DNA from 4 places in the Kitasatospora sp. NPDC091207 genome. Region 4 is predicted to be linked to each of the others. Evidence: riboswitches for the same ligand, from Rfam matches in the RefSeq annotation. Region 4 holds a riboswitch; each other region holds the start of a gene.
The links. Region 4 has a riboswitch for cyclic di-AMP ahead of ACIQTO_RS06670 (NlpC/P60 family protein). Riboswitches for the same ligand answer to the same signal wherever they lie in the genome.
Positions count from the first base shown of each region.

Region 1: it holds a riboswitch for cyclic di-AMP, as region 4 does, so the genes downstream of both, ACIQTO_RS15805 (transglycosylase family protein) here and ACIQTO_RS06670 (NlpC/P60 family protein) in region 4, are expected to answer to the same signal.
Region 2: it holds a riboswitch for cyclic di-AMP, as region 4 does, so the genes downstream of both, ACIQTO_RS27465 (family 16 glycosylhydrolase) here and ACIQTO_RS06670 (NlpC/P60 family protein) in region 4, are expected to answer to the same signal.
Region 3: it holds a riboswitch for cyclic di-AMP, as region 4 does, so the genes downstream of both, ACIQTO_RS30525 (transglycosylase family protein) here and ACIQTO_RS06670 (NlpC/P60 family protein) in region 4, are expected to answer to the same signal.

Region 1 covers NZ_JBIVVS010000007.1:276,739-284,001, reverse strand. Annotated here, with positions in the region: gene eno (phosphopyruvate hydratase) at 1-1,272, opposite strand, end outside; gene ACIQTO_RS15805 (transglycosylase family protein) at 1,517-2,419, opposite strand; cyclic di-AMP (ydaO/yuaA leader) riboswitch at 2,425-2,596, opposite strand; gene ACIQTO_RS15800 (cytochrome P450) at 2,885-4,147, opposite strand; gene ACIQTO_RS15795 (SDR family NAD(P)-dependent oxidoreductase) at 4,306-4,740, shown strand; gene ACIQTO_RS15790 (MazG family protein) at 4,858-5,877, opposite strand; gene ACIQTO_RS15785 (hypothetical protein) at 6,023-6,619, opposite strand; partial or broken gene ACIQTO_RS15780 (phosphatase PAP2 family protein) at 6,856-7,263, shown strand, end outside.
Region 2 covers NZ_JBIVVS010000019.1:123,689-130,951, forward strand. Annotated here, with positions in the region: gene aceB (malate synthase A) at 1-138, opposite strand, end outside; gene ACIQTO_RS27455 (IclR family transcriptional regulator) at 341-1,138, shown strand; gene ACIQTO_RS27460 (hypothetical protein) at 1,338-1,919, shown strand; gene ACIQTO_RS27465 (family 16 glycosylhydrolase) at 2,091-3,365, opposite strand; cyclic di-AMP (ydaO/yuaA leader) riboswitch at 3,368-3,532, opposite strand; gene ACIQTO_RS27470 (esterase/lipase family protein) at 3,783-4,583, opposite strand; gene ACIQTO_RS27475 (MoaF-related domain-containing protein) at 4,913-5,242, shown strand; gene ACIQTO_RS27480 (alpha/beta hydrolase) at 5,320-6,462, opposite strand; gene ACIQTO_RS27485 (TetR family transcriptional regulator) at 6,733-7,263, opposite strand, start outside.
Region 3 covers NZ_JBIVVS010000024.1:111,935-119,197, reverse strand. Annotated here, with positions in the region: gene ACIQTO_RS30530 (hypothetical protein) at 1-2,055, opposite strand, end outside; cyclic di-AMP (ydaO/yuaA leader) riboswitch at 2,448-2,608, shown strand; gene ACIQTO_RS30525 (transglycosylase family protein) at 2,595-3,914, shown strand; gene ACIQTO_RS30520 (hypothetical protein) at 4,078-4,278, shown strand; gene ACIQTO_RS30515 (LacI family DNA-binding transcriptional regulator) at 4,338-5,357, opposite strand; gene ACIQTO_RS30510 (glycoside hydrolase family 13 protein) at 5,383-7,083, opposite strand; gene ACIQTO_RS30505 (sugar ABC transporter permease) at 7,117-7,263, opposite strand, start outside.
Region 4 covers NZ_JBIVVS010000002.1:447,986-455,248, forward strand. Annotated here, with positions in the region: gene ACIQTO_RS06665 (NlpC/P60 family protein) at 1-394, opposite strand, end outside; gene ACIQTO_RS06670 (NlpC/P60 family protein) at 619-1,782, opposite strand; cyclic di-AMP (ydaO/yuaA leader) riboswitch at 1,793-1,947, opposite strand; gene ACIQTO_RS06675 (NlpC/P60 family protein) at 2,275-3,318, opposite strand; gene ACIQTO_RS06680 (NYN domain-containing protein) at 3,531-5,015, opposite strand; gene ACIQTO_RS06685 (hypothetical protein) at 5,153-5,404, opposite strand; gene ACIQTO_RS06690 (rhomboid family intramembrane serine protease) at 5,607-6,389, shown strand; gene ACIQTO_RS06695 (Lrp/AsnC ligand binding domain-containing protein) at 6,431-6,712, shown strand; gene ACIQTO_RS06700 (aminotransferase class V-fold PLP-dependent enzyme) at 6,725-7,263, opposite strand, start outside.

The DNA of each region.
Region 1 (7,263 bases), on a different contig from region 4:
GAAGCGCGGGAACGCGCCGCGGCCGGCGTACTCGGCCGCGTCGTCGAGGATCTCCTCGATGCGCAGCAGCTGGTTGTACTTGGCGACGCGCTCGGAGCGGGCCGGGGCGCCGGTCTTGATCTGGCCGCAGTTGGTGGCGACGGCGAGGTCGGCGATGGTGACGTCCTCGGTCTCACCGGAGCGGTGCGACATCATGCAGCGGTAGCCGTTGCGCTGCGCCAGCTCGACGGCGTCCAGGGTCTCGGTCAGCGAACCGATCTGGTTCACCTTGACCAGCAGCGCGTTGGCGGTGCCGGTCTCGATGCCCTTGGCCAGGCGGGCCGGGTTGGTGACGAACAGGTCGTCACCGACCAGCTGGACCTTGTCGCCCAGCTTGACGGTCATGGCCTTCCAGCCGTCCCAGTCGGACTCGTCCAGCGGGTCCTCGATGGAGACCAGCGGGTAGGCGGCGACCAGCTCGGCGTAGTACTCGATGAGCTCGGCGGCGGAGATCGCCTTGCCCTCGAACTGGTAGGCGCCGTCCTGGTAGAACTCGGAGGCGGCGACGTCCAGGGCGAGCGCGATGTCCTTGCCGGGCACGTAGCCGGCCTTCTGGATGGCCTCGGTGATGAGGTCCAGGGCCTCGCGGTTGCTGTCCAGGTTCGGCGCGAAGCCGCCCTCGTCGCCGAGGCCGGTGGACAGGCCGCGCTCCTTCAGCACGCCCTTGAGGGTGTGGTAGACCTCGACGCCCCAGCGGACGGCCTCGGAGAAGGACTCCGCGCCGATCGGAGCGATCATGAACTCCTGGATGTCGACGTTGGAGTCCGCGTGCGAGCCACCGTTGAGGATGTTCATCATCGGGACCGGCAGGACGTGCGCGTTCGGGCCGCCCAGGTAGCGGAACAGCGGCAGGTCGCTGGCCTCGGAGGCGGCGTGCGCCACGGCCAGCGAGACGCCCAGGATCGCGTTGGCGCCGAGCGAGGACTTGTCCGGGGTGGCGTCCAGGTCGAGCATGGCCTGGTCGATCAGGCGCTGCTCGGTGGCGTCGTAGCCGACCAGCTCGGGGCCGATCTGCTCGATGACGGCCAGGACGGCCTTCTCCACGCCCTTGCCGAAGTAGCGGTTCTTGTCACCGTCGCGCAGCTCCAGCGCCTCGAAGGCACCGGTGGAGGCACCCGACGGGACAGCGGCACGGCCGGTGCTGCCGTCGTCGAGGCCGACCTCGACCTCGACCGTGGGGTTGCCACGCGAGTCGAGAATCTCACGGGCTACGACGACATCGATGGACGGCACGAGGCATCTCCTAGCGGAAGCAGGTCCGGCTGACGATGGGTGCTGTCGGCCGGACGATTGCGGAGTCGTTACGAACCAGAGCCTAACCGCACGGGCTCTCGGGACCACGTCGACCTCGGTCCCGTCTCAGGGTGTGGCCCGGCTACCCCCCAGTAGTTCACCTGGTTGCCCCAGGAAAACGGACCAGATGCGGACGAAGGGGGCCCGATCGGCCCCCTTCGTGGAATCACCGCGCCGATCGGCGTCAGCCGAGGTCGAGCACCTGGCCCGGGAGGATCAGGTTCGGGTCGGTGCCGACGGCGCCGCGGTTGCCGTCGTACAGCGCCTGCCAGCCGCCGGACACACCCTGGGCGGAGGCGATGGTCGACAGCGTGTCACCTGACTGGACGGTGTAGCCGTGGCCGGCGCGCTGCTGGGCCGCGGCGGGGGCGGCCGGGGCCGGGGCGCCGTGGGCGGCGGCCGGACGGCTGTCCTGGCCGGCGGACTGACCCGCGTACTGCTGGTAGACGCCCTGGTGGCTGGTCCAGTACCAGGCGCCGTCGCTCTGGTACCAGAAGACCTTCGCGTCGGCGTCCCAGCCGGACTGGCCGGAGAAGCCCGGGGTCTGGGCCTCCTGGTACGCGTCCTGCTGGGCCGGCTTCGGCGCGGGCTTCTGGGCCTGCTGCTGCGCGGGCTTCTGATCGGCCTTCGGCTGGGCCGGCTTCGACGTGGCGGGCTTCGACGCGGTCGGCTTGGCGTCCGAGGAGGAGTCGACCGACGCCGGGGCACCGCCCTTGCTCAGACCGGCCTTCTGGGAGCAGACCGGCCAGGCGCCCGGCCCCTGCGAGTCGAGGACCTTCTCGGCGACCGAGATCTGCTGCGCCCTGGTGGCCTGGTTGGCCTGCGGCGCGTACGCGGTGCCGCCGTACGCCTTCCACGTGCTGGGAGTGAACTGCAGGCCACCGTAGAAGCCGTTGCCGGTGTTGATGCCCCAGTTGCCGCCGCTCTCGCACTGGGCGACCGCGTCCCAGGTCGAGGCCGGGGCGGCGGAGGCGCCGGCGGCGGTGAGGAGCGGCAGCGCGAGCCCGACGCCGGCCACACCGGCCACGGCGATGGCCTTCTCGGTCTGGGTACGACGGCGATGACGGCCGGTTCCGACGAAGAGCATGGGGAAGTCCCTCTCCGCACGCCTGCGAGGTGAGCTGTCGGGTTCGGACCGGGAGGTGGCCCGGCCGCGTGGCGCGGAGGCTTTCTGCCCGCGCGGGCGGCTTCACCCCAAGCCGTGGGGGACGGCAACAAACCTGGTTCCCCCGCCCCTGCCCAAGGGTTCTGGTCGGTTTCCCGTGACGCGGCGGGCAGGATTCGGCGTTCCGCGCACGAGGTCCGCAGCTGCGAACTCCAGGGAGGGTAGACAGATCCTCACATCAATAACAAGCTCATATCGCAGGTATCACACATAAATTACGGCGCGTGGCCGATCGCCTACCAACGACGGGCCTATGTCCTGGTTGATGGTGGTTCATGCCCCTTGCTCGGGCGTGGCGGCGACACCCCGTCAGCGCGCCCGTTGCCCGAAGGGGCGGCATCGGGACACGGTTGGGGGCATCGCCGAGCGGATTGCCCGGAGTCCGGCCTAGGGTTCTTCGGACCGCTTCTCGGGAGTGAATTCCACCGGGAGGTCGCGAAGTCCACGCATGATCAGGCCACCGCGCCAGCGGAGGTCCTCCGGGCTCTCGGCGAGTCGCAGATCGGGCAGCCGGGTGAGCAGGGTGGCGAGCGCCGCCCGCCCCTCCAGGCGGGCCAGCGGAGCGCCGATGCAGTAGTGGATGCCGTGCCCGAAGCCCAGGTGCGGATTGTCGGTCCGGGCCAGGTCGAGGGTGTTCTCGTCGGCGAACCGCGCCGGGTCCCGGTCCGCCGCCGCGAGCACCACCAGCACCGGGTCGCCGACCGGGATCTCCACCCCGCCGATGGTCAGCGGGCTGGTCGCGAACCGCCAGGTGGCGAGCTCCACCGGCCCGTCGTAGCGCAGGAGTTCCTCGACCCCGGTCTCCAGCAGGCCGGTCTCGCCACGGGCGATCGAATCCTGCAGCAGCGCCCGCTGCCCGGGGTTGCGGAGCAGGGCGTAGGTGCCGTTGCCGATCAGGTTGACGGTCGTCTCGAAGCCGGCGAAGAGAAGGATGAAGGCCATCGCCGCGGCCTCGTTCTCGGTCAGGTGCTCACCATGGTCACTGGCCCGGATCAGGCCGGAGATCAGGTCGTCGCCGAGATCGGCCCGCTTGCGGTGGATCAGCTCCGCCAGATAGGCGCGCATCCGCTTGACGGCGCGCCCGACTCCGCCGCGCTGCCCCCCGCCGTGGCGGATCATCATGCCCGCCCAGTCCCGGAAGTCGTCCTGGTCCTCGGCCGGCACGCCGAGCAGGTCGCAGATCGCGTAGATGGGGAGCGGGAAGGCGAACTCGTGGATCAGGTCCGCCGAGCCGCGCCGCGCGAAGCCGTCGATCAGCCGGTCGGTGAGCTGCTGCACCCGGGGCTCGAACTCGGCCACCCGGCGCGGGGTGAACGCCTTCGAGACCAGTCGGCGCAGCCGGGTGTGGTCCGGCGGGTCGATGTTCAGCAGGTGGGTCATCAGATTGGCCTGACGCTCGCCCGGGATACCGACCCGGCCGGTGCGGTGGGCATGCCCGCTGTGGTGGAGCGGGTTCTTCGAGAGCCGGCTGTCGGCGAGCGCCTGCCGGGCGTCCGCGTACCTGGTCACCAGCCAGGCGTCGACCCCGCTCGGCAGGGTGGTGCGGTGCACCGGCTCGTGCTCCCGCAGCCACGCGTACGCCGGGTACGGGTCGGCGGCGAACTCCCAGGTGAAGAGCGGCGGGCGGGCTGAATCGGGCTGAACTGGCATGTGTCGACCGTATCCGGTGGGGATCCTGGACGCGGCAGGCGTGAGCCTGGTCACCTGAGGGGTAATCCCTGTTGCGGGGGATCAGGACCTGCCTACGATCCTCCGCAAGCAAAACGCGTGGGCGCCGGTGCGGAGCCGCCCACAGGGAGGAGCGCACCATGCGGGTCACCGGGGCAGTCGTGGTCATCGCCGTACTCACCGGCGGGTCGGGAGCCGACCTCGCCCGCCGGTTCACCGCCGCGGGCGCCGCCGGCGTCCTCATCGCCGACCAGCAGGTCGGCATCGCCGAGGACCTCGCCACCGAGCTCGACCGGCCGGGCTGCCCGGTCGTCGGCGTCTGCGGGGACATCCGCCGCCCGAGCGACATCGCCGCCCTGGTCGACACCGCCGAGAAGCACCTCGGTCCGATCGACCTGTTCTGCGTGGCCGGGCCGGAGGGCGAGCGCGTCGTCTCGCTCGCCGAGCTGCCCGACCACCTCGACCTGGAGCGGCTCGCCGAGTTGCTCGCCCTGGTCGGCGAAGCGATCGCCGAGGTGGTCGGCGGGGTCGTCCCGGCGCAGCGCCGTGCGGTGGAGGACGTCGCGACGGTCTGACGGGCACGGCGGCGGGGCGGCCGGGCCGGCCCGGGCTTGACGGGCCGGTAGGGCCGGTCTGTGCCGGGCGGGGCCGCCGGGCTCGTCAGCCTGTTCGGGCTGCTCGGGCTGCTCGGGCTACTCGGGCTGGAGGCCCTCGGCCGCGCGCACGGCGTCCCGGTAGCCGCGCGCGGCCGCCCGAAGCGCGGCGTCCACGTCCACCCCGGCGTCGTGCGCCCGCTGCGCCACGGCGAGCAGCAGCCTGCCCGCCGACTCCCCCGTGAGCTCCGCGGGCAGCTCGTAGGGCGCGTCCGGCACCCCTGTGAACCCTGCCCGGCGCACCCGGGACACCAGCTTCGCCGCGTACGCCAGCGCCGGCAGCCCGGCCGGCACACCGTCCAGCACCGACTCGCGCTCCGACTTCTCGGCGGCCTTCAGGGCCTCCCAGTTCGCCTCCACCTCGGCGGAACCCTCCGCCTCGACGTCCCCGAACACGTGCGGGTGGCGGTACATCAGCTTCTCGACGATGTCGCCCGCCACGTCGTCGACGGAGAACGCGTCGGTGGGGTGCTCCTCGGCGATCCGCGAGTGGAAGAAGACCTGGAGCAGGACATCGCCCAGCTCCTCGCGAAGCGTTCCGCGGTCCCCCTCCTCGATCGCCTCGACCAACTCGAACGCCTCCTCGACCAGGTACTTCACCAGGCTGGCGTGGGTCTGCTCGGCGTCCCAGGGGCAGCCGCCGGGCGAGCGCAGGCGGTCCATCACCGAGACCAGGTCCAGCAACCGCGCGCCCGGCAGGTCGTAGGAGCCGGGCAGCACCTCGATCTCGGGCACCTCACCCGCGCGCTCGACCGCGAGGCGCGCCAGCGCGTCGGTGAGCCCCGGGTCGCCGTCCGGGCCGCCCAGCCAGACCGTGGGACCCGCGGCCGCCGGCTGCCCGGTCAGCAGCCGGGCCAGCGTCGGCGCGGAACCGGGCGCCACCACCTCCACCTCGACCCCGGCCTGCCGTACCGCCGGGAGCTGCGGGTGCGCGGCGTCGCCGGCGAGCACCCGCCCGGCCGACCGCAACGCCTCCCAGGCGGGCCAGGCCAGCAGGCCGGGGGCCACCCGGTGGGTGGTGGTGAGCAGGATCAGCTTCGCGCCCGGAGGATTCGTCACACCCCGAACCTACCCGCCCCCGGCAACGCCCCGCCTCCACGTTTCCGCCCCGGCCCGGGGCCCCGCCGCCCGGGCGGCGGGCGGTACGGGCGGGGGCGGTACAGTCGGGGGCACGGGCCCCGGCTGCCCACTCGTACCCGCTGGCCTACGGGGCCAGCCAGGGCGGGGCGTCGGGGAGGAGGGCGACCCGGTCGGCGCTCCAGGTGCCGTACCGGGGGTTCACGCGCAGGTGGAGCGCGGCGGCGGCGTCGGCCAGGGCGCGGCGGACGGCGGTGTCGCCCGCCGGGGTGCCGGCGTCCTGGCCGGCAGCGGCGGCGAGGCGGCTGACACCCAACCGGCGCCGGAAGTAGTCGTCGATCCCGGCACCGGGCGCACCCCGGGCGGCCATCACCCGGGCGAGCGGACCGGCACCGCCGTACCGGTCCTGCTCCGCCGTCCGGGCGGCCACCACCTCGTCGTCCCGCACGGCGAGTCCGCGGTCGGCCACCGCGCGGGCGATCACCGCGTCGAGCACCAGGTCCGTGACGGCGCTCCGGACCAGTCCGTCCGGCTGCTGCCCGGCGTCCGCGGAGGCACCGCCGGCCGTACGGCGCAGCTCCGCGACCCGGGCCTCCACCACCCCCACCGGGATCCGCCGCCCGTCCAGCACCGCCGCCGTACCCGGTGTCAGCCCGTCGGCTCCGCAGGCGGACAGCGCCGAGGCGGCGAGCAGGACGCCAACGACGGCGGTCCGACGGTGCATGGCAGGTCTCCGGGATGGGGTGGCGCGGTGTCCGGGCCGCCTTCCCCCGAGCGGCCCGACGTTGTCCCGAGAGTAGGGCGGCCGGGCCTTCGCCGCGCGGACCGTGACCCGAACGGGTCACCCGGCGTGCGGAGGTCACCCGGCGTGCGGCGGCTGTCAACCCTGACGATCGTCCAGGTCTCCCCCTGCCTTTCGCCCCGGGTCCCGGGACCCCGCCCGCCCCTACCGTCCTGACCATGACGAACACGGCCGGGAAGAGAGCGACCGGGACGAGAACGATCGACGGGAGGACAGCCGGCACGACAAGGGTCGGCACGGGAAGGACGGGCACGACCGGCGCCCGGGTGGCTGGGGCGGTGGCGCTGCTGGGTGCCGGCGCCGGAGTGGTCTTGTGGCTGGCGCCGGCCCGCGCCGAGGAGGACGCTCCGGCGCGGGTGACCGCCGGCGTGTCCGTCACCGGATACCGATGGGCGGCCGACGTCGTCGCCGACGCGCCGCACCGGATCGGCACACTGCTGGAGCCCGCCACCGAGGCCGGACTGCTGGTGCTGGGACTGCTGCTGGTGCACTGCTGGTGGACGGCCCGCGGCCGGCGCGCGGCCGACCTGGTCGCGGGGGTCGCGCTCACCGGCCTCGGCACGGTC
Region 2 (7,263 bases), on a different contig from region 4:
GAACGCGCGATGGAGGCCGACGACGAAGGCGACCGCCTCCGGAGTGAGCACCTCCTCGGCCCGGTGGACTCGCGGACCGGCGACAGTGACGACCGGAGCGGCGGGGGAGACGCCGGCGGGTCCCTGATCTGTAGCCATGAGCAGGACACTCCTAAGACGGTTGAGCATGGCGAAGGCAGTTCCGGTGGGAACTTCCTTGATCTGAACCGATCTGAACCCGACCTGTCGGGGGGGTTCGATTCTGTAAGGTGGAGACTAGTTTCCGCGATACAGAATTTCAACGGTTTGTTGAGGTGATCGCAGGGACTCTACTCCTCTCCCGACAGCGAAGGGAACGCCGGTGGTCGCGACCCCCGACACAGCATCGACGACGGGCACGGACCGCGCGAGCGGCGGTGTGCAGTCCGTCGAGCGCGCCTTCCTGCTCCTGGAGGCGCTGGCCGACGCCGGCGGCGTGGCGACGCTCAGCGAGCTCTCCACCTCCTCCGGACTGCCGATGCCCACCATCCACCGCCTGGTTCGTACCCTCGTGCAGCAGGGCTATGTCCGCCAGGACACCGCGCGCCGCTACACCCTGGGCCCCCGGCTGATCCGGCTCGGCGAGACCGCCGGGCGACTGCTCGGCAGCTGGGCCCGCCCCTACCTGGCCGAACTGATGGAGGCCACCGGCGAGACGGCCAACCTGGCCGTCCTGGAGGGCGGCGAGGTGGTGTACGTCGGACAGGTGCAGTCGCGGCGCTCGATGCGGATGTTCACCGAGGTCGGCCGCCGGGTGCAGCCGCACTGCACGGGCGTCGGCAAGGCCCTGCTGGCCCAGCTGCCCGAGGAGGAGGCGCGGGCCGTGCTCGGCCCCAACCCGCTGCCGGCGCACACCTCGTACACCGTGACCGACCCGCAGGAGCTGCTGGCCCAGTTGGCGGAGGCGCGCGAGCGCGGCTACGTGGTGGACGACCAGGAGCAGGAGATCGGGGTGCGCTGCATCGCCCTCGCGGTACCGGGCGCGCCGACCCCGACGGCGCTCTCGGTCTCCGGCCCGGAGGCCCGGATCCGGGCGCTGGAGGAGCAGGCGGGCGCGGCCTCGCTCGTCCCCGTGATGCACCAGATCGCGGCCCGGCTGGGGCAGGTCCTCGCCCCCTGACGCGTCGCCCCTGACGCATCGTCACCGGAGTTCGTCCGTACGGGCCGTCGGACCACCCGGCTTCCCGAACGGGGGTTCCCCCGTTCGAGCGGCCGGAGGGCGGGGCGCCCCGGCGGCGGCGAGCGGGTCGGTCACGCTGGTGCGGACGCGGCCCGCGACGGTGCGGGGCGCCGGAACGCAGAGGGCAGGGTGAGCGACGATGTCGCGCAGAAGGTCCGTTCGCAGTTTCCTCGGCAAGGCACTGACGGTGGGGTGCGCGGTGACGGCGCTGGCCGCCGGGCCCGCGTGGGCCACCTGTCCGGTGGCCGAGCCGGACCCGGCACCGGGTGCCGGGGCCACGGCTCCGGCGCCGGCCGTGGAGCCCGCCGCGGCGCCGGTCCGGTCCGACTCCGACCTCCAGGTGGTCCGGATCGACCCGGACGCCGCCGCGCCCGGCGGCACCACCACGGTGCACGCCTTCGTCGGCAACCTCGGCCCGGACCGGACGGCCTCGCCGTTCACCGTGGTGGTCACCCTGCCGGAGGGGGTGACGGCCGAGGGGCCGTTCTTCCCGGAGAACTGCTACGAGTTCCAGAACGGCCACCGGGTGCGCTGCACCTTCCCGGCCGGGCTGCCGAAGTTCCGGAGCGCCACGGCACTGATCCCGGTCCGGCTGGCCACCACCGTCCCCGTCGGCGATCTGGAGGGCGGCTACGTCGCGGTGCGCAGCGACGACGACCGCAACGAGTCGAACAACCGGCAGCCCTTCACGATCCACGTCGTGGAGACCACCCGGGGCTGAGCCGGGCCGACCCGGGCCGTACCGTGCTGGGCCGGCCTGGCCCAGCACGGTACGGCCCGGGTCGCTCCGTCCGGAGTCCCGTCCGGGCGGTCTCGGACGGCGGACCCTCGGACGGACGGGGCCTCGGACGGACGGGGACTCCGGACGGACGGGGACTCCGGACGGACGGGACTAGCGGTAGACCCGGACGTAGTCCGCGGCGAAGGTGATCGGAACCGTGCCCGTCGGCGCGGGGTGGTACTGGCCCGCACTCAGGGACAGGTTGAGGATCAGGTACGCCGACCAGTCGGCACCGACGCCCTTGCCGTCCGCGAAGACCTTCGCACCGTTGATGTACCAGTCGACCGAGTTGGCACCGTACTGGGTACCGACGGTGACCCACTGGTCGTGGGCGATCGCCTTCGCGTCGGTGACGTACTTGTGGTCCGCGTTGACGTGGTTGGTCAGCTCCAGCAGGTTGGCGTTGTCCGAGTGGTACTCGAACGTGTCGATCTCGCCGTGGTTGCCGCTGGTGCCGTTCCACGTCCACAGCGCCGGCCAGGCGCCGGTGCCGGCCGGGAGCTTGACCCGGGTCTCCACGTAGTCGCCGGTCTTCACCTTGAAGCCCTCGCCGGAGTACTCGGTGGTGAGCAGCCCGGTGTCCCAGGCCTGCTTGCCGTTCTCCAGCGTGTGGCTGCTCGGCCTGGCGGTGAAGGTGGCGGCGCCGCCGGAGACGGCGACGTTGTTCTTGTTCAGCCAGTCGAGCTTGTTGTCGTTGGGGTTGTGGTCGCCGTAGTGGTACGAGCTGCTCTTGTCGGCGGTCCAGCGCGAGCCCAGGGCGAGGCTGTTGAACTCGTCGGACCAGGTCAGCTTCTTGCCTGCGACCGGCGCAGCGGTGGCGGGCGTGCCGGCGGGCGTGCCGGTGGGCGTGGTCGTCGGCGTGGTGCTGGGAGTGGTCGTCGGCGTGGTGCTGGGAGTGGGGGTGGGGCTCGGGGTGGCGTTGGCGGCGGAGACCACCAGCTTCTGGGAGGGCAGGTTGTGCCAGGCTCCGGCGGAGTCCTGCCAGAAGCCGAACTGGGTGTACGTCCCGGCGGGCAGGGTGCGCGAGCCGGTGGTGATCGACAGACCGCTCGGGCAGATCTGCGCGTTGGCGACGTTGCCGGGGAAGTCGAGGTTGGTCCCGGCCGCGTCGCGCACGCCCACGCCGACGGTCCTGGCGGTGAAGCAGGCCGAGGAGTGGACGGTCAGCGAGGCCGTGGCGGCCTTGCCCGCGACCATGGCGGCCGGGGCGAGCTTGTCCTGGGTGACGGTCGGCGCGGTGGCCGCCTGGGCGCCGGTGAGGGCCGGTACGCCGAGCAGGCCGGCGCCGCTGATGGCGAGCGCGCCGGTGGCGGCGATGGCGGCCTGGCGGCCTCGGTGGGTGGGGCGGGCATGACGCGGCGTCGCGCGCCGGGCAGGCTTCTGCATGGCGGTGTCCTCTGTGACGCCTGCGAGGTGAGCTGTCGGGTTCGGGCTGAGGTCGCCCGGCCGCCTGTGGAGCGGCTTCACCCCTAGCCTCGGCCGGTGCGCGGGAGCGCACGGGCCGGGCACTGACCTGGGTCCCCCGCTCCCGTCCGCTGTGGTGCTCGACTGCCGACCGGCGGGTGGACAGGACTCGGCGTCCCGACGGCGGGGTCCGCGAAGGCGGACCCGTGCAGGCTAGGCAGGCCGTCCGGAAGGCGACAACTCCGGAGGGGATGTTGTCGCGCAGCTCACAGTGGAGCGCTGCCGAGTTGATCAAGTCGGCGGTGGAGTTGATCAGTTGGCCGCGCCGGCGGCTGCCGTGGTACCGCCGGGCCGGGTGACCGGCCGGTCACCCGGCCCGGCGGTACCCGGGCGGGCCGGTCAGTCGAGCCAGGCGTCGACCTGGCTCATCGCCTCGGGTGCCCAGGCCAGCTCCAGGTGGTTGAGCCCCCCGAGCAGCCTGCTGCCGCCGACCGTGCCGATGCCGGTGGTGTCCAGCGCGCTCCGGGTGAAGACGATGCCGTCACTGGGCCCGCGGTTCTCGTTGAGGACGCCCGGGATGTCCGCCGCACCGCCCGCGAGCAGGTAGGTGCGGACCGCCGCCGGGATGCCGGCCCGCTGGAGCGGTCCGATCAGCGACCCGGCGTCGATCGCCGCCCGGATGCCCTGTCCCGCGGTGTAGTACCCCTGGCCGCCGTAGTACGTCGTCCACCAGTCCTGGGCCCCGGCGTCCACCCCGTAGCTGCCGTCCCACCGGGCCAGCAGCTGGCGCTGGCCCGGGTAGCAGTCGTAGCCGCCGCTGGGCAGCACGCCGAGGCACGGCTGCGCGGTGTACGTGCCGTAGCAGGTCATGGACAGGTGCGGGGAGGGCGCGTTGGCGGTACCGCCGCAGGCCGGCCAGACCGCCGGCGAGAACGCCCAGCCGTGCGCGTAGACGTAGTCCAGACCGCCGTTCGGCCCGCCGAGGGTCACCAGCCGGCGGACATCACCCGCGTACGCCCGGCCCCAGGCGGGCCGCACCGAGGAGACGTAGGCACGGGCGGCGACCTCGCCCTTGCTCCAGGCGACCACGTCCACCTGCGGCACCCCGAGCCTGGCGCGGATCAGGGCGACGGCGTCGCCCACGGCCTGCGTCTGGAGGAGGTTGTCGCCCTGCTTGTGGGCGAAGTTGATCGCGAACACCCGGTGACCGTCGGCGGCCAGCTGCTGGGCGAGACCGGTCGACGGGCAGGCCGACGCCCCGGCGGCACCGCAACCGCCCCCTTCGCCGGGGGCGGCCCAGGCGCGGTCGGCGTTGTCGTTGGCACCGTGGACGAGCAGGACGGGGGTCGCCCGGGTGCCGGTGTCACACCCGGCGGCCGGACCGCGTGGCGGCCGGCCCCGTGGCGTCAGGCCCCGTGGCGTCAGGCCCCGTGGCGGGGTGTCCGCAAGTCCGCCGCGAAGGTCGGCCGGTCGGATAGGTTGGGGGTCCAGCCGTACCGCACAGACGAGAGACGAGGACCCGTCCCGCCATGACCGCGCCCCTGCCCGCCTTCGCCGGCCGCACCTACCTCTTCCAGGTCGACAACGGCGCGGCCTTCCGCAACGCCTACTCGCCCGACGGCAAGCGGCTGCGTTGGGAGGGTCTCGGCGAGTCGGCGGGCCAGTGGGAGGACGTGGCGCTGCACATCGCCGAGATCGGGCCGGAGCTGTACTTCGTCAGCTGGACCGAGCAGAGCGGCATCACCGTCAGCCATGTGATGGACCTCGGCAGGCTCACGGTGCGCGCGTTCTGGACGTACGAGGGCGAGGGCGGCCGGGTCGGCGAGCTGCACACCGGAACCCTGGAGCCGGTGGCCTGAGCCACCGGGCCGCCGGGCCGCCGGGCCGCCGAGGCGCCGAGGCGGCTGACCGCGAAGCCGCCCGAGCGGCCGCGCGGTCAGACCGACTGGTCCGGCACCTTGAGGTGCTGGGAGAGCCACTCCAGCGAGGACGGCAGCAGCCTGCTCCACGTCTCGAAGTTGTGCCCACCGGTCTTCATCATGCTGTAGGAGACCTTCATCGGGCCGTGCGCGGCGGCCACGAAGGCCTCGGTGTCCCGCCGGTAGTCGCCGTCGCCCTCCCTGGTACCGGCCAGCAGCACGGACACCCCGGGGTGCGGCAGGTTCTTCAGCCGCCACATCAGGTCGGCCTCGTTGCGGCGCTGCTGGCTGCCCTTGAAGAGGTCCCCGGTGGTCGGGTCGTCGGCGGCCTGGTAGTAGCCGGAGAGCGAGACGGCGGTCGGGAAGACCTCCGGGTGGCGCATGGCGAGCTTGAGGGCGCAGTAGCCGCCGGTCGAGTTCCCCATGAAGCCCCAGGCCTGCGGGTCGGCGGAGACCCGGTACGTCGCCTGGATCGCGGCCGGGACGTCCTTGGTGAAGTACGTCTCCGACTGCGCGCCGCCCGGGATGTCCTCGCACTCGGTGTCCTGCGGGAGCGCGGGCGAGGGGCGCATCAGCACCATCACGGTCGGCTGCATCCGACCCTCCTGGAGCAGCTTGAGCGCCGCGCCCGGGTAGTTCAGCCGGGTCACCAGGTTCTTCGCGATGCCCGGGAAGCCGGTGCTCACGATCACCGCCGGGAACTGCTTCTGCGCGTACTCCGGCTGGAAGTACTGCGGCGGCAGATAGACGTACCCCTCGGTGGAGAGCCTGGTGGAGGCGCCGTCGATGCGGACCTCGCGGATCTCGCCGGACTGCCTGGGGTCGCGGCCGAGCGCCCCGCCGCCCTTGACGGAGGCGTGCCCGATGGTCTCCACCTGCAGGCGACCGGAGGCGTCCGCCTTGTTCTGGATGACGACCGGGCCGTTGTCACCGGTGCCGAGCAGGTCGTCCCAGCTGCCGTAGAAGGCGAAGTAGTTGTTGGCCACCAGACCCAGCGCCGCGAGCACCGCGAGCTGGGTGGCGAGCAGCGCGCCGATCCGGCCGAGCACCGCCCGCCAGGACCTCTTCGCCAGTCTCGGCCAGAGCCAGACCGTGCCGGCCGTCAGCACGACGGCGATCAATACGGTCAGCGCCAACACCTTGTGGCTCGTCAGACCCATGTCCTGCTTGCTCCCACGCCTCGAACTCCCTCGCCCCCGCTGTAGGGACACCCGGGACGGCCGCCCCGGTTCCCCCGTCCACCGCGGAAGCCACCGCCGAGGCGCGATCAACAACCCTAGCGCTCCAGCGGGGCCGCCCGGACCCGCCGACCAGCGGGGACGGCGGACCGGTCCGACGGCGGGGCCGCAGGCGGGCGGGCCGACGGACGACGAAGGCCCGGCGGGCGCACGGCAGCGGGTGGGGCCACGGGAGCCGGGGCTGAGGCCGCGTCAGCTGACGCTGCTCCAGAGGCGCAGTCCGGCGATGAGTTCGCGCATGCACCGGGCACCCAACTCCTGGGGCGAGCCCGGTCCGGTGGCGGGGGCGTCGGAGAAGGCCCACTCCTCCAGGGCCACCCGGATCGCGGTGGTCGCGGCGGCCGCCGCGAGCCGGATCTCCAGCTCGTCGGTGCCCCGGGGGCAGCGGGCGGTGAGCACCGCGCGCAGCCGCTCCTCCGAGTCGGCGTGCACCCGCTGCCAGACCGAGTCGAGGCGGGGATCGCGCAGGAGGTCACGGGTCCAGTGCATGGCCTCGACAGCCGGGGTGTCGGTCGGCGTCAGCGACTCGACCGCCGATCGCTCCAGCGCCTCGCGCACCGGCAGGTCGGCCGAACTCTCCGCGAAGAGCAGCACCCAGCGCCGGCCGCCGGCCGCCAGCAGCGGGGCGACAGCGTCCTCCTTCACGGAGAAGTAGCGGTAGAAGGTGCGCACCGAGATGCCGGAGGCGAGCGCGATCTCCTCGGCCGTGGTCGCCTCGGCGCC
Region 3 (7,263 bases), on a different contig from region 4:
ACCGGTCGCGTTCCACCGCGGCTGCCCGGCGCCCCCGCCGTCCGCCTTGCGCACCTGGAGCACCTCGCTCTGCCCCGCCCGGCGCAGCAGGATGTTCGCGGGCGGCGCGGACTCCGGATCGATCCAGAGCTCGTTGCCGCCGAACTCGCAGTCCAGCACGAGGATGTCGTCCGGTGTGCCGTCGGGGGTGGCGCGGAACGCGATCCCGGCCCTGCGGTGGCCGGTGATCCGGCTGCGGCTGAAGGTGACGGTCACCCCGGCGAGTTCGTGCCGGGCGGTGGAGACGCCGAAGTCACTCTGCCCGGCGGCGTCGATCAGCAGCCCGTCGAAGAGCGTCCCCCGGTCCCGCCCGAGCGCGTGCAGCGCCACTCCCCCGGCGCCGTTGCCGTACAGCACGCTCGCGGTGTAGTCGAAGTCGTTGAGGTACGCGCCGTGCTCGATGCCCCACCCGCCGTTGTGGTAGGCCGCGAACTCGGTGACCACGTGGTGCTGCCGGGCGTTCAGCCAGACGAAGATGCCGTTCCGCAGGTTGTTGTGGGCCAGGCAGCGCTCGAAGGTCCAGACCCCCTCACTGTTCTCCGGCCACTCGAAGCCGGAGGCGCCGTCGGCCCCCTGGACGCCGACCGCCACGCAGTCCAGTGCCTTGCCGCCGGTGCCGGCACCGAGGTTGAAGCCGGCCAGCCGGTAGGCGCGCGGGTTGGGCTCCAGCAGCGTGCGGGAGGCGACGCAGGAGTCGTAGACGATGTCGTCGGACGGCTGCTGCGGGGTACGCGTGTCCGGCGGGCCGTCCCACCAGTAGGCGTCCTCCCAGGTGTCGTGGCTGATGCAGCCGCGGAAGGTGATGCCGTGGCTGGCGTGCGGGACGAAGGCGTGGCTCCCCGCGTCACGGACCACGACGCCCTCGACGACGGTGCCCCGGGTGGTGTCGCCGAGCATGTGGAAGTGCAGCCCGTAGCGGCCGAGCACCGGGGCGGTGACCGGCACGCTGCCGTCCGCGCCCTTCCAGGACTCCTCGGTGTCGGCGCGCGGGCCGACCCAGCGCAGCGCCGCGTGCCGCAGGTCGGCCCGGCGGCTGCTGGTGAGGTGGACGTGGGCGCGCCCCCCGGCGGTCCCCTCGACCCGCACGCTGCGGGTCAGGTTGAGTACCTCGGCGCCGACCGTGACGTCTCCTCCGGCGCCCACCCGGGGGTGCGGGTGCTTGAGCGGCGCCTCCAGGGTGACGGTGGATCCGCTGACGGACCGGACGACGGCCAGGTCGTAGCGGGCCGAGAAGCCGTCCTCGTCCGGCGGGCCGGTCGGGGTGACGGCCAGTTCGTCGCCGGGCAGCCAACCGGTGGGCGGCGCGGCCAGGCTGACGGTGGTGTCGCCGGCGGCGAGGGCCCGGTCCGCGCGCACCCAGGCGGTCTTGGCGGCGCCGTCCAGCCGCAGGTACCCGGCGCCGGTGACCCAGAGGCCGACGTCGGTGTCGACCACCTTCATGCCGTCACCCCGGAACCGCCGCTCGTCGACGGCGGGGAACCGCACGGTGTGCACGGCGGCGCCGTCGGGGGCGAGCGCGAGGGTGCCGCGGATCTCGACGTTGCCGGCCGCGGCCAGGGTGAGGCTGCGGTCGGCGGCGAAGGTGAGCGCGCCTCCGGACTCCACCAGCAGCGACCCGACAGTGGCGTCGGTGTCGAGCAGCACCCGGTCGGTGATCCGGACGGCGCTCTGCGGGCCGGGCGCCCGGCCGCCCCAGCCGGCCGGATCGGACCAGCGGCGGCCGCCCTGGTCGGGCGTGGGCGCGGGGCCGGGTGCGGCGGCGGGCGGCCCGGACGTGACGGTGCCCCCGGGGGTGCCCGCCGACGCGGCGTCGGGGCCCGCACCGGGCGTCCCCGGGGGCGAGGGAGGCGACGGAGCGTCGTGCAGGTGCCCGGCGGGCGGGCCGTCCGCCGCCGGGGCCGGGGCGGGGCCCTGGACGGCGGCCACGGGCTCGGCGCCGCCGTCCAGGGAGCGCCGCAGCGCCTCCTCGCCGCCGACCGCCGCGAACACCGTGCCGACGGCGAGCCAGCGCAGCATCGTCCGACGACGTACGGGAGTTCGGGGCTCTATGGGTGGGATGTCCGCTCTGCGGTGTTTTGCCCGGCGGTGCGCTCCACGTGCCCGCGTGGCCGGCCGACCGGCCCGCGGGTCCTCGTCCATGGCCATCGTTGCGTAGCCCTCCCCCCGGACGGCCGCGTCGGTCCTGACGTCCTGAAGCATAGGCAGTTGCCGTGACTCCGACGGGCGTTGCCCGAAATCGGTCATTTCTGATCATGGTGGACAGCCATTCACCACCCGTTTCACAAACCGTGACGAGCGTCACACATGTTTGCGGTTTGAACTTAAGTCTGCTTAACGTGCTCCCCGTTCGTGGCCACACGGACCCAGCCCACCCGCAACGCCGAGTCCTGCCGTCGGGTGCGCTGGCAGCGCAGAACGCACCACGGCAGGAGCGGGGGAACCACAGGTAAGTCGCCCGGGACCGGTCCGCGAACCGGTTCAGGGCTAGGGGTGAAGCCGCGTCCACAGCGCGGCCGGGCAACTCCAGCCCGAATCCGACAGCTCACCTCGCAGGCGTGGGAGAGGACCACGTCTTCATGCTGCCCACCAACGGCACCCGACTGTCCGGCCGCACCCGCCGCGCGATCGCCACCCTCGGCGTCGTCGGCATCGGCCTCACCGTCCCCTGCCTCACCTCCGGCACCGCCTCCGCCGCCTCGGTCGCCACCTGGGACAAGGTCGCCCAGTGCGAGAGCACCGGCAACTGGAGCATCAACACCGGCAACGGCTTCTACGGCGGCCTCCAGTTCACCAGCAGCACCTGGGCGGCGTTCGGCGGCACGGCCTACGCCGCCCGCGCCGACCTCGCCACCAAGGACCAGCAGATCGCGATCGCCGAGAAGGTGCTCGCCTCGCAGGGCCCCGGCGCCTGGCCGGTCTGCTCCGTCCAGGCCGGTCTCACCAAGGGCGGCACCCCGGCCGCCGTCGACACCGCCACCGCCACCAAGCCGGCCGCCCCGAAGGCCACCCCGGCCCCGGCGCAGACCCAGGCCCCCGCCGCCAAGCCGGCCGCGCCCGCGGCCGCCCCGAAGGCCACCCCGGCCCCGGCCGCCGGCGACTCCGCCCAGCAGTCGCAGGGCGGTCAGAACTGGCAGCAGTACCACCGCCAGGCCGCCGGTCAGGACGCCGGGACCAAGGCCGACGACTACACCGTGGTCGCGGGCGACTGGCTCTCCTCGATCGCCGACAAGAACAACATCCAGGGCGGCTGGGAGCGGCTGTACGACCTCAACCGCGGCTCCCTCACCGCCGGCCCGCACGTCATCTACCCGGGCCAGCACCTGAGCCTGGGCGACCGTGCCAAGGCGCAGGCCTCCGACGGATCCGGCCAGGGCTTCGACTGGTTCGACCGCTCCACGGGCAAGACCGGCCAGGCCGCCGGCTCCACCACGACCGCCGTCGAGCCGGCCGCGCAGACCGGGGCCAAGGCACCGGCCGCCCAGGCGCCGGCCGAGGCCCCGGCCCAGGCCGCCACCGGCAGCATGGCCGCCGCGGTCTCCTTCGCCCAGTCGAAGGTCGGCCAGGCCTACGTCTACGGGGGCACCGGCAACGGCGGCTGGGACTGCTCGGGCCTGACCCAGGCCGCGCTGCGCGCCGCGGGCATCTCCGTCCCGCGGGTCGCCGCCGACCAGGCCGCCGCCAGCACCCACGTCTCGCTGGACGCCCTCAAGCCGGGCGACCTGCTGTTCTGGTCCAACAACGGCCAGGACTCGGGCGTCTACCACGTCGCGATCTACATCGGCGACGGCACGTACGTCGAGGCCGCCAACCCGAGCTCGGGCGTGCGGACCCAGACCGTCGCCAACTGGGCCCCGGACTTCGCCGGCCGGGTCTGATCCCTCGCGCGCGGCCGCCCCGGCCCGCGCGAACCCGCCGAGGCCCCCGGGGAGAGTCTGGTCGCTCCTCCCCGGGGGCCTCGGCGCGCCCGTCCGCGGGCCGGGCCTGGTCGAACCGCGGTCCGACGGGCATGCTGCTGCTCCGCACCCGAGGAGGAGTCACATGGCCCAGGTCACCGTCACGCTCGACGCCAACCTCGCGATCGACGCGATGATGCTCTCCGGCACCAAGAACCCGCAGGACGCCGTCGAGGTGATCCTGCTCGACTACCTGGCCCGGGCACGGCGCACCGAGAGCCGTACCGGCGAAGCCGCCGACGGGCGGCGGGCCGCCCAACAGCGCCCGACCGCGCAGGAGGGCTGAGGACGGACGGCGAGGGGCCCCGGAGAGCGGATCGCTCTCCGGGGCCCCGTGATGTCGGCTCAGCGGGCGCGGGCGCCCGTGGAACCGCGCATCACCAGCTCCGGCTGGAACATGAACTCGCCGCGCTGGGCGGCGTTCGCGCCCACCTCCTCCAGCAGCGCGTCGACGGCCGCGGTGGCCATCGCCTCGACCGGCTGGCGGATGGTGGTCAGCGGCGGTTCGGTGAAAGCTATCAGCGGCGAGTCGTCGAACCCGACCACCGAGACGTCCTGCGGGACGGACAGGCCCCGCCGGCGCACCGCGCGGATCGCGCCGAGCGCCATCATGTCGCTGCCGCAGACGATCGCCGTACAGCCCTTGTCCAGCAGCGCGCCGGCCGCCGCGTGCCCGCCCTCCACGCTGAACAGCGTGTGGTGGACGAGCTCCTGGGCCTGCTCCTCGGTCCGGCCGAGCACCTCGCGCATGGCCGCCGTGAAGCCCTCGATCTTGCGCAGCACCGGGACGTACCGCTTCTGCCCGACCGCGAGACCGATCCGCTCGTGGCCGAGTTCGGCCAGGTGCTGGACGGCCATCCACATCGCGGCCCGGTCGTCCGGCGAGATGAACGGCGCGTCGATCTTCTCGCTGAAGCCGTTGATCAGCACGAACGGCACCTGCCGGCCGGTCAGCCGGGCGTACCGGTCGTGGTCGGCGGTGGTGTCGGCGTGCAGGCCGGAGACGAAGACGATGCCCGCCACGCCCCGGTCGACCAGCATCTCCACCAGTTCGTCCTCGGTGGAGCCGCCGGGCGTCTGGGTGCAGAGCACCGGCGTGTAGCCGTGCCGGCTCAGCACCTGCTCGATCACCTGGGCCAGCGCCGGGAAGATCGGGTTGCTCAGTTCCGGGGTGATCAGCCCGATCAGTCCCGCACTGCGCTGGCGCAGCCTGGTCGGCCGCTCGTAGCCGAGCACGTCCAGCGCCGCCAGCACGATCTGCCGGGTGGCGGCGGAGACGTTCGCCTTGCCGTTGAGTACGCGGGAGACGGTGGCTTCGCTGACCCCCGCCTGCGCCGCGATGTCTGAGAGTCGCGCCGTAGTCACGGTCCCAGAGCCTATTGCAACCACGTCAGACCGCCCACCAGTCGGTGCTGTCCGGAGCGAGCACCGTCTCGCCGCCGTCCACCGAGGCGTCCGCGGAGGAGAGCAGCAGCCGGCCGGGCGCGGCTATCCGCACCGGCTCGGCGGTGGCGTTCACCGTGCAGACGAAGGAGCCGCGGCGGAAGACCAGGGTGCCCTCGGGGCCGTCCAGCCACTCGACCCCGGTGCCGGCGTCCGGCCCGAGCCGCTCCCGGCGGACGGCCAGCGCGCTGCGGTACAGCTCCAGGGTCGACGTCGGGTCGCCGGTCTGCGCCTCGACGCTGAGCCCGGCCCACTCGGCGGGCTGCGGCAGCCAGCTGGGGCCGCCGGCGGTCGGGCCGAAGCCGTACGGGGCCTCGGTGCCGGACCACGGGATCGGCACCCGGCAGCCGTCGCGGTAGCCGTCCTGGCCGGCCTTGCGGAAGAAGGACGGGTCCTGGCGGACCTCGTCGGGCAGGTCGGTGACGTCCGGCAGGCCGAGCTCCTCGCCCTGGTAGAGGTACGCGGAGCCGGGCAGCGCGAGCATCAGCAGGGTGGCGGCGCGGGCCCGGCGCAGGCCGAGTCCGCGGTCGCCGGGGGTGCGGATCTGGGTGCCCAGGCCCGGCGGGTTGGCGAAGCGGGTGGCGTGCCGGGTGACGTCGTGGTTCGACAGCACCCAGGTGGCGGGGGCGTCGACCGGGCGCATCGAGTCGAGCGAGAGGTCGATCACCGCGCGCAGCTCGGCGGCGTCCCAGGAGGTGCCCAGGTACTGGAAGTTGAAGGCCTGGTGCAGTTCGTCGGGGCGGACGTAGTTGGCGGTGCGCTCGACGGTCGGGGTCCACGCCTCGGCGACGCCGATCCGCTGGCCCGGGTACTCGTCGAGGATCTTCCGCCAGCTGCGGTAGATCTCGTGCACGCCGTCCTGGTCGAAGAACGGCATGACGTCGTTGCCGAGCAGCTTGAGCTGGTCGCCGCCGCCGATGTCGGGCAGGCCGGGGGCCTTGACCAGGCCGTGGGCGACGTCGATCCGGAAGCCGTCGACGCCCATGTCCAGCCAGAACCGCAGGATCGAGCGGAACTCGTCGGCGACGGCCCGGTTCTCCCAGTTGAAGTCGGGCTGCTCGGGGGCGAACAGGTGCAGGTACCAGTCACCGGGGGTGCCGTCCGGGTTCGCGGTCCGGGTCCAGGCCGGGCCACCGAAGATGGACTCCCAGTCGTTGGGCGGCAGTTCGCCGTTCTCGCCCTGGCCGGGGCGGAAGTGGTAGCGCTCGCGCAGCGGGGACGCGGGACCCTCGCGCAGAGCGCGCTGGAACCACTCGTGCCGGTCGGAGGAGTGGTTGGGGACGAGGTCCACGATGATCCGCAGGCCCAGCCCGTGCGCGTCGCGGATCAGCGCGTCGGCGTCCAGCAGGGTGCCGAACATCGGGTCCACCGCACGGTAGTCGGCCACGTCGTAGCCGGCGTCCGCCTGCGGGGAGGCGTAGAACGGCGAGAGCCAGACGGCGTCCACACCGAGGTCGCGCAGGTAGGGCAGGCGGCTGCGGATGCCCGGCAGGTCACCCATGCCGTCACCGTTGGCGTCGGCGAAACTGCGCGGGTACACCTGGTAGATGACCGCATCCCGCCACCAGCCTCTGGACGCGCCGGTGCTTGCCTCGTGGGCGGTGGCGTCGGCGGCGGGCCGGGAGGTGTCGGCCAGGTTCTGGGTCATGGACGGTATCCCTTGGGACTAGAGAGCGGCAGGTCAGGACTTGGAGGCACCGGCGGTCAGGCCGGTGACCAGGTGACGCTGCACCAGGTAGAAGAGGACCGAGGACGGGATCGCGATCAGGACCGCGGTCGCCGCCATCAGGTTCCACTGGGCGTCGTGCTCGCTGACGAAGGTCTGCAG
Region 4 (7,263 bases):
AGCCCTCCGGGTCGGTGGAGAGCATCAGCTGGACGGTCTGCGCCATCCCGCCGCCCCGGTACTCGGCGCCGGCCACGGTGGCGAGGTCGCCGCGCAGCTGGTTGAGGTCGTCCTGGGCGACGGCGACCTGCTGCTGGAGGGTGCCGGTCTCGTACTGGAGCCGCTGCTGGGCGTCCAGTGCCGCGTTGTACTTCTCCGAGGCCTGCTCGGCCTCGTCGTACAGCTGCTCCACCTGCGCCTTGACGTCCTTGCGGTTCGACGGCCCGTCCGGCGCGCCCGGGGCGGCCTGGGCGGCACCGCCCGTCGCCACCCCCAGCGCGGTGGTGGCCGCGGCGGTCAGCACCAGCGCGCGGGCGAGCGCACCCGGCAGGGGGGAACGGCGGTGCAGGGCCATACGACGGTGGCTCCGATCCTGGGCCGGGCCCCGCCGCCGCACCGGAGCGGGCGGCTCTCAAGCGGAAGTCCGGTGGCAGACGTTAGCGAGTCCGGGCGAGCGAGTCCAAACCCCTCCCAACCCGAATATTTGACCCGCAATCGGACACCAGACCGGTCCGCCGCAAAAGCCGCAGGCCCGGCCTCCCGCGAGGGGAGACCGGGCCTGCGGCGGCGGACGTCGGATCAGACGCGCACGATGGCCGAGATCGGCAGCATGCTGGCGGTCTCGTACCGGACGTTCGCACCGGGCTTCGGCGCGTGGATGACCTGGCCGCCACCGACGTAGATGGCGACGTGGCTGCGGTCCGCGCGGTAGATGATCAGGTCACCGGGCTGGGCGTTGGCGATGTTGGTGCCGACGTTGGTGCCGACCGTGGCCTGGGCCTGCGAGGTGCGCGGCAGCGACACGTCGGCCTGGGCGTAGGCCCAGCTGGTGAGGCCGGAGCAGTCGAACGAGCCCGGGCCGGAGGCGCCGTAGACGTACGGCGCGCCCAGCTTGCTCTCGGCCGCGGCGATCGCGGCGGCGGCGCGCGAGCCATTAGCCGCGGGCGCGGACGGCGCGGCGGCGGCGGACGAGGCGGCGGCGGGCTTGGCGGCCGCCGAGGACGAGCCGGCCAGGTTGTCCCGGCTGTTGTCGCGGGAGGCCCGGTCGGCGTCCGCCTTGGCCTTGGCCTCGGCCTTGGCGGCGTCCGCCTTGACCTTCGCCTCGGCGGCGGCCTTCTCCTCGGCCGCGCGCAGCGCCTGGCGCTCCTGCTCGGTCAGCGTGTTGAGCAGGTCCTGGGCCTTGGCCAGCTTGCCCTGGACCTCCTCCTTGGAGGCCTTCAGCTGCTGGGTGGTGGCCTCGAGCTCGGCGAGCTTGCCCTGGGCCTCGTTGCGGTCCTGGTCGAGCCTGCGCTGCTGCTCCTGAAGGTCCTTCAGGACATTGGACTGGGTGCTGCCGGCCTGGTTGATCGCACCGGCCTGGGTGAGGAAGCTGTCCGGGCTGGACGAGAGCATCAGCTGGACGGTCGGCGATATGCCGCCGTTGCGGTACTGCTCGCCGGCGATCTCGGCGAGGCCACCCTGGGCCTCGGTCACCGAGGCCTGCTGGCGGGCCACCTTGTCCTGCAGCTCACCGACCTGCTTCTGCAGCTCCTGCTGCTTGGCCTGGGCACCGTTGAGCTTCTCGGTGGCCTGCTCGGCCTGCTCGTTGAGCTGGTCGACCTGCTCCTTGACCTGGTCCTTGGTCGGCGTCGGGTCGGCGTGGGCGCCGGACTGCGCGGAGAGGGCGACCGCCGCAGCGGCGACACCGGTCAGGATCGAGACCCGGGCGCGGCCGGCGGGCTTGGGACGACGATGGGACGCCACGAAGGCGGACTCCTTCTTCCTACGTCCGCCTACCGGGTGAGCTGACGGGTTCGGGCCGGAAGCGTGCCCTACGACGCCTCACCGGCCGCTCTCGCGGTCGACCTGGCGCCGATTCACCCCGGAGGAACATGGTTCCCCGGCTCCGCTCCACAGCACCCCCGACTACTGGGCTCCCCGTCGGGCAGACGACCTGCCCCGCTGCTTCACGAACTCGGCGGTAAACCCCCGCCGCCACCCTGGCTGGGTGATCGACTGTGCGGTGGTTCGAGGCACGACCCTAGTAACAGAACCGTGATCCGTTCAAATCCTTGTCAGAAAAATGCCGGAAGAATATCCAAGTTCACTTGTGAATATGACCGAGTGTGATCACCAGCCCACACGGAGCTGATCGTTTGTCACCATGCCGCCGTGAATGCCGACGCCACCCCCGATCAGGAGGTGGCGTGGATCACAGGGCCGTGTCCCGGCCCGTGGGCGTGTCGTGCCGGTCCGTCAGACCCGGCGAATGGTGTTGATCTTCATCGCGTCGGCCTTCATCACCTTCACGACGTCACCGGTGTGCGGCGCGTGCACCACCATGCCGTTGCCGATGTACATCCCGACGTGGCTGCGGTCGTCGCGGTAGATGATGAGGTCGCCCGGCTGGGCCTCGGCGAGCGAGGGGACCCGGGAGCCGTAGTTGGCCTGCGCCTGCGAGGTGCGCGGCAGCGTGACACCGGCCTTGGCGTACGACCAGACCATCAGGCCCGAGCAGTCGAAGGTGTTCGGCCCGACGGAACTCCACTGGTACGGCGAGCCCTGCTTGCTCATCGCGTTGGACACGGCCGACCCGGCCATGCCGCTGGCCTGCGGCAGGCTGCCCAGATCGGCCCGCTCGCTGCCGCGCGAGGCCCGGTCCGCCTGCTGCTGGGCGGCCTTCAGCGCCGCCCGGTCCGCCGCGCTCAGCGAGTTCAGGAGGTCCTGAGCCTCCTTGAGCTTCTTGTTGACCTCCGCCTTGGACTGGTTCAGGTCCTTGGTGGTGTTGTCCAGGGAGGCCAGGATCGCGGCCGCCTCCGCCTTCTGCTGGTCCAGCCGGCGCTGCTGGTCCTGCAGGCCCTTGAGCGCGTCGGCCTGGCTGGAACTGGCCTGCTGGACGCTGGACGCCTTGTCCAGGTAGCCGGACGGGTCGGAGGAGAGCATCAGCTGGACGGACGGGTCGATGCCGCCGGTGCGGTACTGCGCACCCGCCACCTCGGCCAGCCCGGCCTGGAGCTGGGTCATCTGGTCCTGGCCGCGGGCCACCTGGTCCTGGAGCTGGTCCGACTGCTTGCGCAGCTGGTCGGCCCGCTCCTTGGCGCCGTTGTACTTCTCGGTGGCCTGCTCGGCCTCCTCCTGCAGCTGGTCGATCTGCGCCTTCACGTCCTCCTTCTTGGGGGACGGACTCGGCGCGGCGTGCGCGGCGACCTGGGCGGAGAGGGCGACCGCGGTCGCCGCGGCAGCGGTGAGCACGGAGACCCGCGCGCGGCTCGGCTGCTTGGGACGGCGGTGGGTGGCCAAGGGACCGGCTCCTTCTTCCAACGGACTCACCCGATTGGGTGAGAATCCGGAAAATAGGTTTGACGCCAGACCCTAGTGAAGATCCACGCTTTGCGCCACTCCCCCAATGGCGTGAACCTCCGCCCGCGGCCATGACTTCACCGGATCCTCACAACCCCGCAAACCGGGCGCTGACCAGGCGTCACTCCGGCCTGGCCAGCGCCCGGTCGAGGTCAGGGCCGGGCCAACCGGTTCAGCAGCAGCACGGAAGCCACGGGGCGCGCACCGGCCTTCCGCACGCCCTCCGCGACCTCCCGGTCGGCGGAGACCACCACCACCGGCCGCCCCTGCGGCTCGGCCCGCACCAGCCGGCGGATCAGCTCGTCCGCCGTCTCACCGGTCCGGCTGAACCGCACCCGGACCCCGCGCGGCGGCGCCATGATCACCGGCACGTCGAGGTCCTGCCCGTCGAACACACAGGTGACCTCCGCCTGCGTGCGCTGGGCCAGCATCGCCAGCCCGCCCAGCAGGCGGATCCGCTGCTGCTCCAGCGGCAGCGCCGGATAGCCGGTCTTGGTCACGTTGTAGCCGTCCACCACCAGATGGACCTGCGGGATCGCCAGCAACTGGTCGAGCAGCGCCGGATCGTCCTCGGCCAGCCCGCGCCGCGCCACGTCGTGCGGCGAGGCCGAACCCGGCACCACCGCCTCCACCAGGTCGGCCGGACGGATCTGCGACACCGGCAGGGCCAGCTCCCGCTGCAGCCCCTGCGCCGACTGCAGCACGGTGTCCAGCAGCAGCCGCAGCCTCATGTCCTCGACGCTGCGCCCCTCGCGGGCCGAACGGCGGCCCTGCTCGGCGGCGTTCTCCAGCTCGGAGATCCGGTGCCGCAGCCGCCGCGCCTCGCTCTCGGCGGCGCCGCGCTCGGTGGCCGCCTGCGACCTCAGCGCCTCCAGCTCCCCGGTCACCCGGCGGGTCTCGGCCTGCGCCCGACGGGTGTCGCTCTCCAGCGAACGCACCTTCTTGCGCAGCGACTCCGCCTCCTTGCGGACGTCCTCCGACTCGGCCCGCTGCCGGTCCAGGTCGGCCCGGGCCGCGGCGCGCACCTCGGCCAGCTCCGCCTGCAGCTTCTCCGCCAGCCGGCTCGCCTCGGCCGCCGCGCCCTCGGCACCGGCCCGCTCGGCCTCCTCGCCCGCCTCGGTGACCAGCCGGCTCCAGCCCGCCGAACGCACCAGGTACGCGGCGGCCGCCACGTCCATCGGATCGGCGGCGCCCGGCACGGTGCCCGACTCCAGCGCCCTGACCAGGTCGGGCTGCCCGAGCCGCAGCCGCTCCGCTATCCGCACCCGGAACGCCGGCTCGGACTCCAGCGCCGCGGCCAGCGCGGTCGCGGCGTACTTGGCCCGGCGCGCCGGGGTGAACTTGGCGTACGGGCGCAGCGTCTGCGGCAACTCCCCGATCGGCAGCCCGCCGAGCGCGTCGGCGGCCAGGCCCACCACACGCCGGCGCACCCCCTCGGGCAGCGGCCGGTCGAGCTTCTCCGCGGCGCGGCCTGCCGCCGGCTCCTCACCGCCGGCGCCGCCGGACTCCTCACCGGCGGCCTCCTCGGCGGGGGCGCCGGTGCCGGGCGCGGCAGCCCCGACCGCGTCCGGCGCCTGCGCGTCCACAGCGGGCTGCCGCCCCTGCGGTCCGGCGGGCTCCTTCGCTGCGTCCACCACGTCCTCGGCTCCGATCCTCGTCCAGCGGGGCACGGCCGTCGGCCGCACCCCTGGTCGTCACGCTCCGTGCGCTCTGTCTGTATTGTCCCGCGCGGCGGACGGCCGTGCCGCGCACCGTCCGCCGCGGGGGGCGGGCATCAAGCCTGCTCGGCCGCCTCGGCGCCCGGACGGGCCACCAGCTCGACCTGGTCCACCGCGTTGCACCAGCGGCAGCGCACCGACTCGACGGTCTCGCTGTGCACCTCGGTCTCCTCCACCTTGGACTCGCCGGCCAGGTCGAAGTGCAGGAACTCGGTCACCCGGGCGGTACGGGTGACATCGAAGCGGGTCAGGTTGCCGCACAGCGTGCAGCGCCAACGCGTCTCTGCGGTCAGGGCGGGGACGGTCATCGGGGGTCCTCTCGGGTGGTCCCTGGGTGGGCTCAGGCGCTCCCCCCGGAGCCCCGGCATCGGCGGCGGGAGGCGGGAATGCCCGGCCCAAGCCTATTGCCTGGGGCAACCACCCCGGCCACCGGTCACAGCGATCGCGGGGGTGGTCCACCTGCCGTACAGCGCGGTGTCGCCGGCACCGGACGGAGGGATGCTTGGTCGCATGGCGATCCCGGTCCTCGACCACACCGGTGCGCGGGGCGGCCGCCCGGCCGCACCCGTCCCGGCCGTCAGCTACGCGCTGATCGCGCTCAACGTCCTGGTGTTCCTGCTCGGCCCGGCGGCCGGCCTCAACCCGTTCTACGGCCGGGGGCAGGACCGGGTCTGCGCGGAGCAGCGCTACGAGCAACGCTGGGGCGCCGTCCCGGCCGAGCTGCTGGCCGGGCGCCCGCTGAGCGCCGAGCAGCTGGCCGAGGCCCCCGATCCGGTGCCGGGCTGCCCGGCCGCCCCGACCCCGGGCAAGCACCCGGCCCTGTCGGTCCTCAGCGGTCTCTTCCTGCACGCCGGCTGGCTGCACCTGCTGGGCAACCTGCTCTTCCTCCAGGTCTTCGGCCCCACGGTCGAGGAACGCCTGGGCCGGGCCCGGTTCGCCCTCTTCTACCTGGCGGCCGGCTCGCTGGCCACGTACGGCTTCGCGCTGGCCGAGGCGCACTCGCCGGACTCGACCAGGGTGCTGATCGGCGCCTCGGGGGCGATCGCCGCCGTGCTCGGCGCCTACCTGCGGCTGCATCCGCGCGCCCGGGTGACCACGCTCGTCCCGCTGCTGCTCTTCCTGCCGCTGCGCTTCCCGGCCTGGCTGGTGCTCGGCCTCTGGTTCGCGCTCCAGTGGTGGTCGGTGCACGCGGCCGGGCCCGGCGTCGCCTACCTGGTCCATGTGATCGGCTTCTCGGCGGGGTTCCTGTACGCCTGCACGCTGGCCACCCGCCCCTCGCGACGGCCCGGCTGACGCCCGATACCCTGGCGACACCTCACAAAGGAGCCCGAACAGTGATCACCGCCATCGTCCTGATCAAGACCAGCGTCGACCGCATCCCGGAGATCGCCGAGGCGATCGCGGCCATCGAGGGCGTCAGCGAGGTCTACTCGGTGACCGGCGGCTACGACCTGGTCGCGATGGTGCGGGTGCGCCGGCACGACGACCTGGCCGAGGTGATCCCCGGCCGGCTGAACAAGGTCCCGGGCGTGGCCCACACCGAGACCCAGATCGCCTTCCGCACCTACTCCCAGCACGACCTGGAGACCGCCTTCGCGCTCGGCCTGGGCGAGTAGCCCCTCCCCCGCTCAGCCCTCGCGCCGGCCCCTGTCGACCTGCACGGTGGCGACGCAGCGGCCGCCCTCGTTGCGGTAGTTCCAGGCCGCGCCGTCCGTGACCAGCTCGCGGACGGCGGTCAGGAACCGGTCGATGTGCTCGTCCGGGGTGCCCGCGCCGAAGCTGACCCGGATCGCGTTCAGGCTGCGCTCCCCCGGCAGCGACGCCTCCGGCGCGCCGCACTCGGACGGCGCCACGTCCTCGTCGCCGAGCAGGGTGCGCACCAGCGGGTGGGCGCAGAACAGGCCGTCGCGCACCCCGATGCCGTACTCGGCGGAGAGCGCGGCCGAGAAGTGCGAGCTGTTCCAGCCCTGGACGACGAAGGAGAGCACGCCCACCCGGGCCGAGTCCGCGCCGAACAGGTTCAGCACCCGCACCTGCGGGACCTCCGCCAGACCGGCCGTCAGCCGGGCGATCAGCTGCTGCTCGCGGGCCTCCAGCGCGTCGAAGCCGGCTTCGGTCAGCGCCCGGCAGGCCGAGGCGATGGAGTAGGCGCCGATCACGTTCGGCG